3 regions of the Paenibacillus sp. V4I5 genome follow, and region 1 is predicted to be linked to each of the others. Evidence: riboswitches for the same ligand, from Rfam matches in the RefSeq annotation. Region 1 holds a riboswitch; each other region holds the start of a gene.
What was found. A riboswitch is a leader RNA that binds a small molecule or an ion and turns the genes downstream of it on or off. The one in region 1 is predicted to bind cyclic di-GMP.

Region 1 (3,283 bases):
AAATGGAAGCAAAGTAATGGATTTGTTCACGAAATCTAGTAGTTCAACAGATGCTACTACCAAATTTAATGAGAGCGGGTTAGCGCAACGGCTGTATGATCAACTTAATACTTCCATGAGTAAACTCACCGAAAAAGCAGGAAGCTCTGTTTCTCTTTCAGAAAGCAGTACGATCGGTAAAGATCTAAAAAGAATCGGTATTGACATAAATAAATGGGAAACCCGCCTCAAAAACATCGAAGACCGCTACTGGAAACAGTTTAGTGCAATGGAAACGGCGATGAGTAAAGCTAACTCCCAAAGCAGTTGGTTAGCACAACAATCTGGCTGAACAAACTAAGAATTAAAGGGAGCTATTAATCATGATTACTGCAGCGCAGAAATATCAAAACAATCAAGCGACTACAGCGACTCCTGGAGAACTAACTCTTTTGCTCTTTAATGGTGCAATTAAGTTTATTAAACAGACAAAGTTGGCTCTTCAAGAAAAAAAATTGGATAAAGCTAACGAATTCAATCTTCGGGTGCAGGATATTATCAGTGAATTGGTTATTACGTTAGATCGTTCCTACCCGATATCGGAACAACTTCTTATGATGTATGATTACATGAATCGTCGAATGATTGAGTCGAACATCAATAAAGATGGGTCTATTTTAGACGAAATAGAAGACTTATTCGCGCAGTTTCGTGATACGTGGAAGGAAGCTATGATTATGTCCAAACAACGAGTGTAGAAGGAGAGGAATAAATGAATATTATTTCTCTGGATTCCTTGCTAAGCGACTTACTTAAGCTTACTATTTCCTTGGAGGAGAGAGTTCTAGACGAAGAGAGTGAACCAGAGGAATGGATAGAGCTCTTGGATCAAAGACAAGTAATAATTGATCAGTTATCAGGACTGTTTGCAGAAGGGGTATCTTTAACAGAAGCTCAAAAACAAACCTATCTTCAGCCTGCCTATGAATTTGATAAGAAGATAGTCCCGATTATGGATCGGGAGATGAAAAAATTAGAATCCCAACTAGCTAATATTAAAATTAGTAAAGCTGTTAATAAACAGTATGGAGGATATGGTGCTTCGTCTTCTCCGTATGGTGCTTTTTTTGATAAAAAGAAATAGTTGATTATTCCCTTCTCAAACCTTTTGCCGCGGCATGAGGTTTTTTTGTTTATCCGTATAGAGTCGGCGACAAACTATCTTTCTCGACATATTATCCCGATATAGGTATATATACCTATTCACACTACTAGCATAAAAGTACTATTATAGAGATAGGTATAGTATTGTACTAGTCTCAATATCCCAGTGATAAAGGCAAATCATGGGAAACCATGATACGCAAAGCTATGGGCCTTAACCACAGTTTCGTTAACGTGGATGGCAGCCGGTTGCCACAAGGAATCATAGAAGATCCTCTATGAACCTTGTAAAGGTTCTTTTTTATTAGGCTTAAATACCCATGCAAATCGAAAGGTAGGACAAAACGATGTCGAATAAAATGAAAAGTAAGTTGTCGGTATTGATATCATTTCTACTCATTTTCCAATTACTATTTTCGACGGCCAGTGCATTTGCAGCAAATAGTTCAATCTTGCCGCCAAGTAATCTAGCTTACACTGCTTTGAGCCCGGATGATGTGAAGATTACATGGGATCCGGTATACGGGGCGACAGGTTACAATCTTTATGAAATAACGGAAGGACAGCTGATGCTGCTTGGCACAGTAACTGGTGCAACCTATATGAGGAATGACCTCTCAGAAGGTTCGTACCGTTATGTTGTATCAACATTGAGCTCGGATGGAGAATCTGGACCGAGTGCACCGATAACCGTTTCGATCGACTATCCGGATATGCTGGCACCGACAACGTTAACTGCTGCTGTCCAAAAAGGAAATGATATCGTGGTAAATTGGGGAGCTTCCCAGCACGCGCAATCTTACAAGCTTTACAATGTTGATGGAAACGGTCAGCAGACGTTAGTCACTTCTACAACAGGACGTACATATACAATTACTAATGCAACTGCAGGTACCTATACATTTGCAGTAACATCTGCTAACTCCATGTATGGTGAATCATCTATATCTACAACAAAACAAATTGAACTGGTTCATCCAGTTATGACGGCACCAAGCAATCTAATATCTACAGTTACAAACTTTAATGATATTAATCTAAGTTGGAGTGCCGTACCATACGCAACGAATTACAAAGTATTTCAAATCATTGATGCTGTACTAGTTCTTAAAAGCACGGTAAGCGGAACAAATGTAAAGTACACCGGCATGGAATCCGGGGATTACAGCTATGAAGTTCGTTCTTACAGTGATCGATTTGGCGAATCAACACAAAGCAGTAGCATAAGCGTAACCGTTGGTGAGGTAACTATGCTGCCTCCTAACAGCTTTACATCCAAGATTCAAAACGGCAACGATATCGTTCTAACATGGACAAGCGCTACGAATGCTAATTCCTATAAAGTGTACCAGATCGTTGATGGTAAGCCCGAGTTGAAGAGTACAGTAACAGGAACAACTGTTTCTTATACGAACATGCCAGCGGGGAATTATACGTATGAGATTCATTCCTTTTCAACACGATTCGGTGAATCAGCCGAAGGGCGTCTGGTATCCGTTCCATTAGAAGCTGTTGTGATGGCGAGTCCTGGTAATCTTACATATAAAGTTCAAAACCTTAACGATATCGTATTAACATGGAATAGTGCAGTTTACGCTAATAGCTATAAAGTATATCAAATCGTTGATGGACAACCTGTCTTAATGAGTACAGTGACAGGAACGACTGTAACATACACCAAGATGGCTAGTGGGGATTATAATTATGAAGTTCATTCCGTCTCAAGTCGTTTTGGTGAGTCTGTGGAAGGTAGCGTGGTCTCATTTACACTAGCAGATGTGCCAATGCTACGGCCGGATAATTTTGCATATAAGATTCAAAATGGGAATGACATCGTATTGACATGGGCAACTGCAACCAATGCGAACAGCTATAAAGTGTATCAGGTTGTAGATGGACAACGAATTTTAAAGAGCACAGTAACAGGGACAACCGTGACACACACGAATATGCCTGCAGGGGAATACAAATATGAGGTTCACTCGGTATCAAGCCGTTTCGGTGAATCAGCAGAGGGCACTCAGGTATCCTTTACCGTCGTTTATCCGATCATAGTGCCTCCAACTAATCTTGCGTATAAGATTCAAAAAGGGAATGACATTGTTCTTACTTGGACAGCTGCAACAAATGCAACAAGCTA
Region 2 (3,283 bases), 2.1 Mb from region 1:
TTTTCTAAATTCTTATCATCCCATTGTACATACGTTAATACTTGGAACCGTTATGGCTAGGGCCGCGTCCTCTATGAGTTTGCCGTTTCTCGCGATTTATTTAGCCAGACATACGTCGATGAGTGCGGTGATGATCGGAATTGTCATTGGGATGGGTTCTTTGGCTGGGACCGTAGGCGGTTTTATTGGGGGCACCTTATCGGACCGATTCGGAAGGCGCATTATCATGCTGGCGGCGCTTTTCGGCTGGGCGTTCGTGTTCTTAGGCTTCGGCATGGTTAAATTACCAATTCTGTTTATGCTGCTCAATATGCTGAACGGCTTGTGCCGATCCTTTTATGAGCCCGTGTCGCAGGCGTTGATGGCAGATCTCACAGAACCTGCTAAGCGACTTAAAGTATTTTCGATGCGGTATATGGCTATTAATCTTGGTGTTGCAGTCGGGCCACTTTTGGGTGCCTTTTTCGCTACGATGAACGGTGCGCTGCCTTTTCTCATCACAGGAATCATTTATTTTATTTATGCGGTCACTCTTTACGCACTGCTCATCGCTTTTGGCATCAAGAAAATCGAGGGTGAGAAGAAATCTTCGGTTACTTTCGGTTCTGCTGTGCGAGTGATTCGCAGTGATATGACTTTTCGCTTGTATATCTTTGGTGGCATTATTGGAGCTATCGGATACTCCCAGGTGATGGTGACACTTTCGCAATATTTGGAGCAGAGTTTTGTCGATGGCGTGAAAATGTTTGCGATCTTGATGAGTGTGAATGCGATTGTGGTCATTGTCATGCAGATTCCACTTACTCGGTTGGCCGAAAAGTACACGCCAGTCGCTGCAATTGTAATTGGCAACCTAATGTTTGCGTTAGGGGATGTCGGCTTTGCATTTTCCCACTCGCTGGTATGGCTAATTATTTCGATGGGTATTTTCACCCTTGGCGAGATTCTAAATTACCCCGCTGCTAATATGTTGATTGACAAATTAGCTCCCGAGCATATGCGTGGCACCTATTTTGGCGCTCAAACATTAACGAACATAGGCCACTTTATTGGACCCTGGGTAGGTGGGTTCTTGCTCGTTTCTTATGGTGGAGATACGTTATATGTTCTTATGGCTGTTCTTACAATTACGGGATCCATTTTCTACTGGAGAGGCTCAATTCGTCAAATGATGGCGAAAAATACGTCGAAAAAAGAATTTTTTTGAAAAATAATGCAAAATTAGTTCTTAGGAACTATTCGATTTCAAAACGACTTCCCGTATCCTTGAGAGTGTACATATTTATTACTCTTAGTTCTTCAGATATGTAGCAAGACATCTCGACAAAGGCAAAGCTGGCGAAAGCCAGTGACGCAAAGCTAAAGGGGCTTCCTTGTCCTGCAAACCGGACTCGCAGCCAGCCAGCCGCCGAACGATTGGGTATCAACATCAGAACCCCTCCGATCGGTTCACTATGGTGGGGTTTTTCTCTGTCATAACAAATTCATGTAAAAATAAAAGGAGGATCCAGCAGCATGCAATCAGAAGGAATACAACAAGAAGAACAAAAAGTGACCTCGCTATGTGGTAATCATGTTGCCCGTTTGGTGCCTTCCTCGGATGGACCAAAGCTCATGATTAATCGGGAAGAATACGCATTAAATGAAAATTGTTGGGATGTTGAAATGTTTCACGGGAGAAACAATAGCATCTTGATTTTCTACTGGAAGGGCGAGGTTAAACTTTCTGTGAAAATGCCGCCGATGTCGCAAATTGAAGCATTTTTGACAAGGCTTTATCAATGTTTATCATCCAAATTAAGAACGGTACAGCCTATCTAGGCGTACCGTTTTTTTATTACCAGCTGTAAGGGATTTATAAAGACAAAATGATTGTCACAAATTGACAAAAACTGATATAATGATTGTAGGTTTTAGTAGTGCTTTGGAACTATTTTTAGGGGGATACATAGCATGAGATTAATCACTCGTTCGGATTTTGACGGATTAGTATGCGCGATGCTTTTCAAAAAGTTAAACATGGTGGATGAAATGAAATTCGTCCATCCCAAAGATATGCAGGACGGTTTGATAGAGGTTTCGGAAAACGATATTTTGGCCAATGTCCCTTATGTAGCGGGTTGTGGCTTGTGGTTCGATCATCATTCCAGTGAACTTGAGCGGATGGGCGAAAAGATTGAATTCAAAGGGGAAACCCGTATCGCGCCAAGTGCGGCACGTGTTGTTTATGATTACTATGGAGGGCCTGAGACCTTCGGTGATATCGATGATATTATGCGTGGGGTAGATAAAGCGGATTCGGCGCAGTTCAGCAAAGAAGATATTTTGAACCCAAGCGGATGGGATTTATTATCTTTTATCATGGATGCTCGAACGGGTTTAGGCCGTTATCGCGATTATCGGATTAGTAATTATCAATTGATGGAAGATCTTGTGGAGCACTGTGCAACGATGTCCGTTCATGAGATTATGGAATTACCAGATGTGAAAGAGCGTGTTTCGCGATATTTTGAGTTAGATGCCTTATATCGTGATATGCTTCAAACCTATACGCGGACGGAAGGCAATGTTATTATTACCGACCTTCGTGATGTGGAAACCATCTATCCAGGGAACCGTTTCATGGTGTATGCCCTTTATCCGGAGCAAAATATCTCGATTTGGGTCGTCGATGGCCGAAATAAACAAAACTGCGTCTTTGCTTGTGGTCACAGCATTGTGAATCGCTCGTCCAAAACGAATATTGGCAATTTGATGCTCCAAAATGGTGGAGGCGGTCATCGTGCAGCTGGTACTTGCCAAGTTGACTATGTGCACGCTGAGGAAGTTTTGAAGAAAATTGTTGAAACGATGAGAACAGACGGATAAAATAAGTGAAACGGACCGCAGGATGGGGAGTTCCCGGAAAGCGGTTTTTCACGAAATGGGGACAGGGGGCAATGGAGTGGAGTTAGAACAAATTCATCATGTGGCGATCATCAGCTCCAATTATGAGCGATCGAAACACTTCTATGTCGACTTACTTGGATTAACAGTCATACACGAAACATATCGTGCAGAACGTGACTCCTATAAGTTGGATCTACGCATCGGGAAGACCGAGCAGCAGATCGAGTTGTTTTCATTTCCGAATCCTCCGCTGCGAATTAACCAGCCTGAGGCAAGGGGTCTTAGGCATCTGGCTTTTGTCGTGCCGAATATGGAACAAAGCGTTAAGGAACTTGAGAGCAAGGGGATTGTGGTAGAACCGGTGAGGATTGATCCTATTACCGGTGACCAATAT
Region 3 (3,283 bases), 3.0 Mb from region 1:
TGATATTTTGGGTAATTTATCGGTAGCCTTTATTACTTGGATTGGCGGTATTGCTGTTTTCGATAAAACCATTGAATTCGGTGTTTTGTATGCTTTCATTACGTATATCCGACAGTTTTTTCAACCGATTAATAACATTACTCAGCAGTGGAATACCCTTCAATCTACGACGGTGTCTGTCAATCGAATTTGGAATATCTTCTCCATTCAACCGGAAGTAAGGGATAAGGAAGGCGTGTCGCCGCCCTCGTTGCCCGACGTGAAAGGGGACATTCATTTCAACCATGTGCATTTTGGTTATTTGAAGGATACAACTGTTATTGAGGATCTAGAGCTTCATATTGAACCCGGCGAATTGATTGGTATTGTGGGGACGACGGGTGCTGGTAAGAGCTCGCTGATTAGTCTGCTTTGCCGCTTTTATGATGTGCAGGAGGGAAGTATCCGCATTGATGGCACGGATCTTCGTGATATCCCGCAGGCCGTACTCCATCGTATGGTTGGACTTGTGCAGCAGGAACCGTACTTATACGCAGGCAGTATTCTGGACAATGTCCGGATGTTCGATGAAACCATAACGCGTGAGGAAGTTATAGAGGCATGCCGGATGGTTGGGGCAGACATTCTCATTTCACGAATGAAGGATGGTTATGAGACACGCATATCCGAGAGAGGAAGCGGGCTTTCCGCAGGAGAGAGACAGCTGATCTCGTTCGCGCGAATTATCGTATTCCAGCCGAAAGTACTAATTCTAGATGAAGCTACAGCGAATTTGGATTCACAAACGGAGCAGTTGATTCAATCCGCGCTGCAGGTCGTTGCTGAGGGAAGAACGACACTTGTTATCGCGCATCGCATCTCGACCATTATGCATGCTAACCGCATCATTGTAATGAGTCAGGGGAAAATTGTTGAAGAAGGGAACCATGCTCAATTACTTGCGCTTCGTGGCTATTACGAGCAATTATATCTGCATTCACAGGGGAATATGGATGCTGCGCAAACGATTTCATAGCAGACATGCACCGCAACTGAGGTGTGAAAATAAGCTTTGTCCGACTCCTTGTTAGGAAATCGTGACGAAGCTTTTCTTCATTTTATATGCGTGATAAAAGTCCTAGAAAGACTCTAAAAGTTTCTATCGTTGTATTGCATAAATGGATTGGTATATCTGTCTTGAGAGAGAGTTTTGATCCTATTTTACCTTTGGTTAGGGAAAATGTTAAAAAAGCAATATAGTTACAATATACTATCTTTACAAACAATACTGGAAAATTGTGTTGTTTTATTTATATTACTATACTATACTAATGTATAAAATTGTAAAGTTTTGTTGTCGATTATTGTCGAAGATGGGAATTTTCACCTACAACTTTATAATGGCAAACCTATTGAAAAATAGGGACGCAAAGCTAGAGGGACTACTGGCGGAGCAATCCACGAAAGCCGCAAGCTCAATCACCGAGCTCGTTTCCAGTACCCAAAATGACAGCATTCTTGTCATGGAGAGCATTGTTCAAGGAAATCAAGCCGTTGAACAAGGTCAAAGCTGGATTAACGATACGTATGAAAGTTTTAAAGTTATTTTTAATGGAATTTCTGTTTTCTCCAATCGGACAGACCACTTGATCCATACATTAGAGAGAGCGGAAAGATCCTTTGAGACTATTTCTAACGCCATGCAGAAAATCTCTGGAATTACTGAGGAACAATCTGCAGGCTACGAGGAAGTGGCGGCGGCGGCTCAAGAGCAAAGTGCTTCCATTCAGGAAATAACCTCAGCGATTCGCCAACTATCTGATATGGCTGTTGTACTGCAAAGTTCTGTTCAAAAGTTTAAGAATACAGATTGAATATAACGGCTTTCTTCATTCGATACTTGCCAGCCTAGTGCTGGCTTTTTTGTTATTTTAAAGTCTTGTCATCCATAGGCTAATGATCTGGTACTAGGAATAGATAGTACTTCTCAAACTGAACATCTCTAGTACAATAAGAAGTAAGCGAGAGGAGGAATATCATCATGAAATCTAAATTTGTTACGATTCAACTAGGCTATGTATTGGGAGCTAGTGCTCTACTAACCGCCATTGTATATTTTTTTGCTACGAATTGGGAGAAATTAAACCGCTGGGAGAAATTCATTCCTATCTTTGTGCTCATTATGGGCTTTTACGGCTTATCAGTATGGCTTTCTCGCCAAAATGGCAGGCAGTTTCTAAGTAAACTTAGCCTGTTTGCGAGCTGTATATCCTTCGGTGTAGGTGTTGGGCTCATTGGGCAAACCTACAATTCTCATGCTGACAGTTACAGCTTGTTCGCCGTATGGTTCATTCCGGCATTTTTACTTGCCCTATTAACTAGATGGCAGCCCTACTATGCACTGGCCTATATTTTGGGCCATCTCGCTTATGGGATTTATTTCTTTGGACGTTGGGGAGGGAGTTCAGATGCGGAAATCATCCAAATTGCCATCTGGCTCGGAATCTCCATTGCGAATGGCATCTTGTATGTTCTGACCGAGCAGGGGCTTTTGCAATCGTCTTTTCTCAAATGGATCTCTTTTCAAGTTGGGATGGCTGTTTTAGTCGTGGCTTCCAATTCACAAGAGTACGAAAAGTACGGTGTCTTTATGAACTTACCTCTCGTCCTAGTACTTGCGATAGCGATTTACTATACACACAAGACGAGGAACAAAGCTTATCTATTGTTTGCGGGTTTGTGGGTATCGATCTCGGTGACCGTCAAATATATCGAGCTTATTATCCAGCATTATAACGAGTTGTTTTTCATTGCCAGCTTGTTGTTTATTATCTTGTTCATCTTTGCGAATGTAAATTTCATGAACTTTATTCGTTCTTGGAATCCTGCATCCAAGCATTTGGATCCGGAAAATCACTCAGATCTAGAAGCTTCGGATCAAGCAAAGCCGGATGGCGATTTTACCAAATGGGTCGTCCGTGTTCTCACTGTATCAGTCATCATTATTGGTTCGATTCTGGGAAGCTTGACGATCATTGGGATCGTTACAGTTGTACTAGGATTTGATGAACCGGAGAATGTATTGATAGGTTTTGGTTTTGTCACTGTCATTGCGATGATCATAGCGAAAAAACTAAATGCATTAGTGCGATACACGATTCTCATTAGTGGACTGCTGCTTGGCGCGGGAGCGGCTGTTTTTACGGAAAATGTTCCTATTCTCTTGGTTTTCCTTGCTCTTACGGTTGCAGCTTTTATCTACATTACTGGTTTGGTACATCGCATATTCTTCTTTCTTGCTGCC

Region 2: linked by a shared signal. The riboswitch ahead of QFZ78_RS14055 (hypothetical protein) and the one ahead of QFZ78_RS23595 (OmpL47-type beta-barrel domain-containing protein) in region 1 are both predicted to bind cyclic di-GMP.
Region 3: linked by a shared signal. The riboswitch ahead of QFZ78_RS10250 (hypothetical protein) and the one ahead of QFZ78_RS23595 (OmpL47-type beta-barrel domain-containing protein) in region 1 are both predicted to bind cyclic di-GMP.

Annotation. Positions count from the first base shown of each region.
Region 1 is NZ_JAUSZB010000002.1:4,728,001-4,731,283, forward strand. It holds gene fliD (flagellar filament capping protein FliD) at 1-331, shown strand, start outside; gene fliS (flagellar export chaperone FliS) at 363-737, shown strand; gene fliT (flagellar protein FliT) at 752-1,123, shown strand; cyclic di-GMP riboswitch class I at 1,308-1,400, shown strand; gene QFZ78_RS23595 (OmpL47-type beta-barrel domain-containing protein) at 1,491-3,283, shown strand, end outside.
Region 2 is NZ_JAUSZB010000002.1:2,668,310-2,671,592, reverse strand. It holds gene QFZ78_RS14060 (MDR family MFS transporter) at 1-1,207, shown strand, start outside; cyclic di-GMP riboswitch class I at 1,319-1,413, shown strand; gene QFZ78_RS14055 (hypothetical protein) at 1,516-1,821, shown strand; gene QFZ78_RS14050 (DHH family phosphoesterase) at 1,954-2,868, shown strand; gene gloA2 (SMU1112c/YaeR family gloxylase I-like metalloprotein) at 2,945-3,283, shown strand, end outside.
Region 3 is NZ_JAUSZB010000002.1:1,769,892-1,773,174, reverse strand. It holds gene QFZ78_RS10255 (ABC transporter ATP-binding protein) at 1-1,015, shown strand, start outside; cyclic di-GMP riboswitch class I at 1,372-1,466, shown strand; gene QFZ78_RS10250 (hypothetical protein) at 1,503-1,853, shown strand; gene QFZ78_RS10245 (GDYXXLXY domain-containing protein) at 2,021-3,283, shown strand, end outside.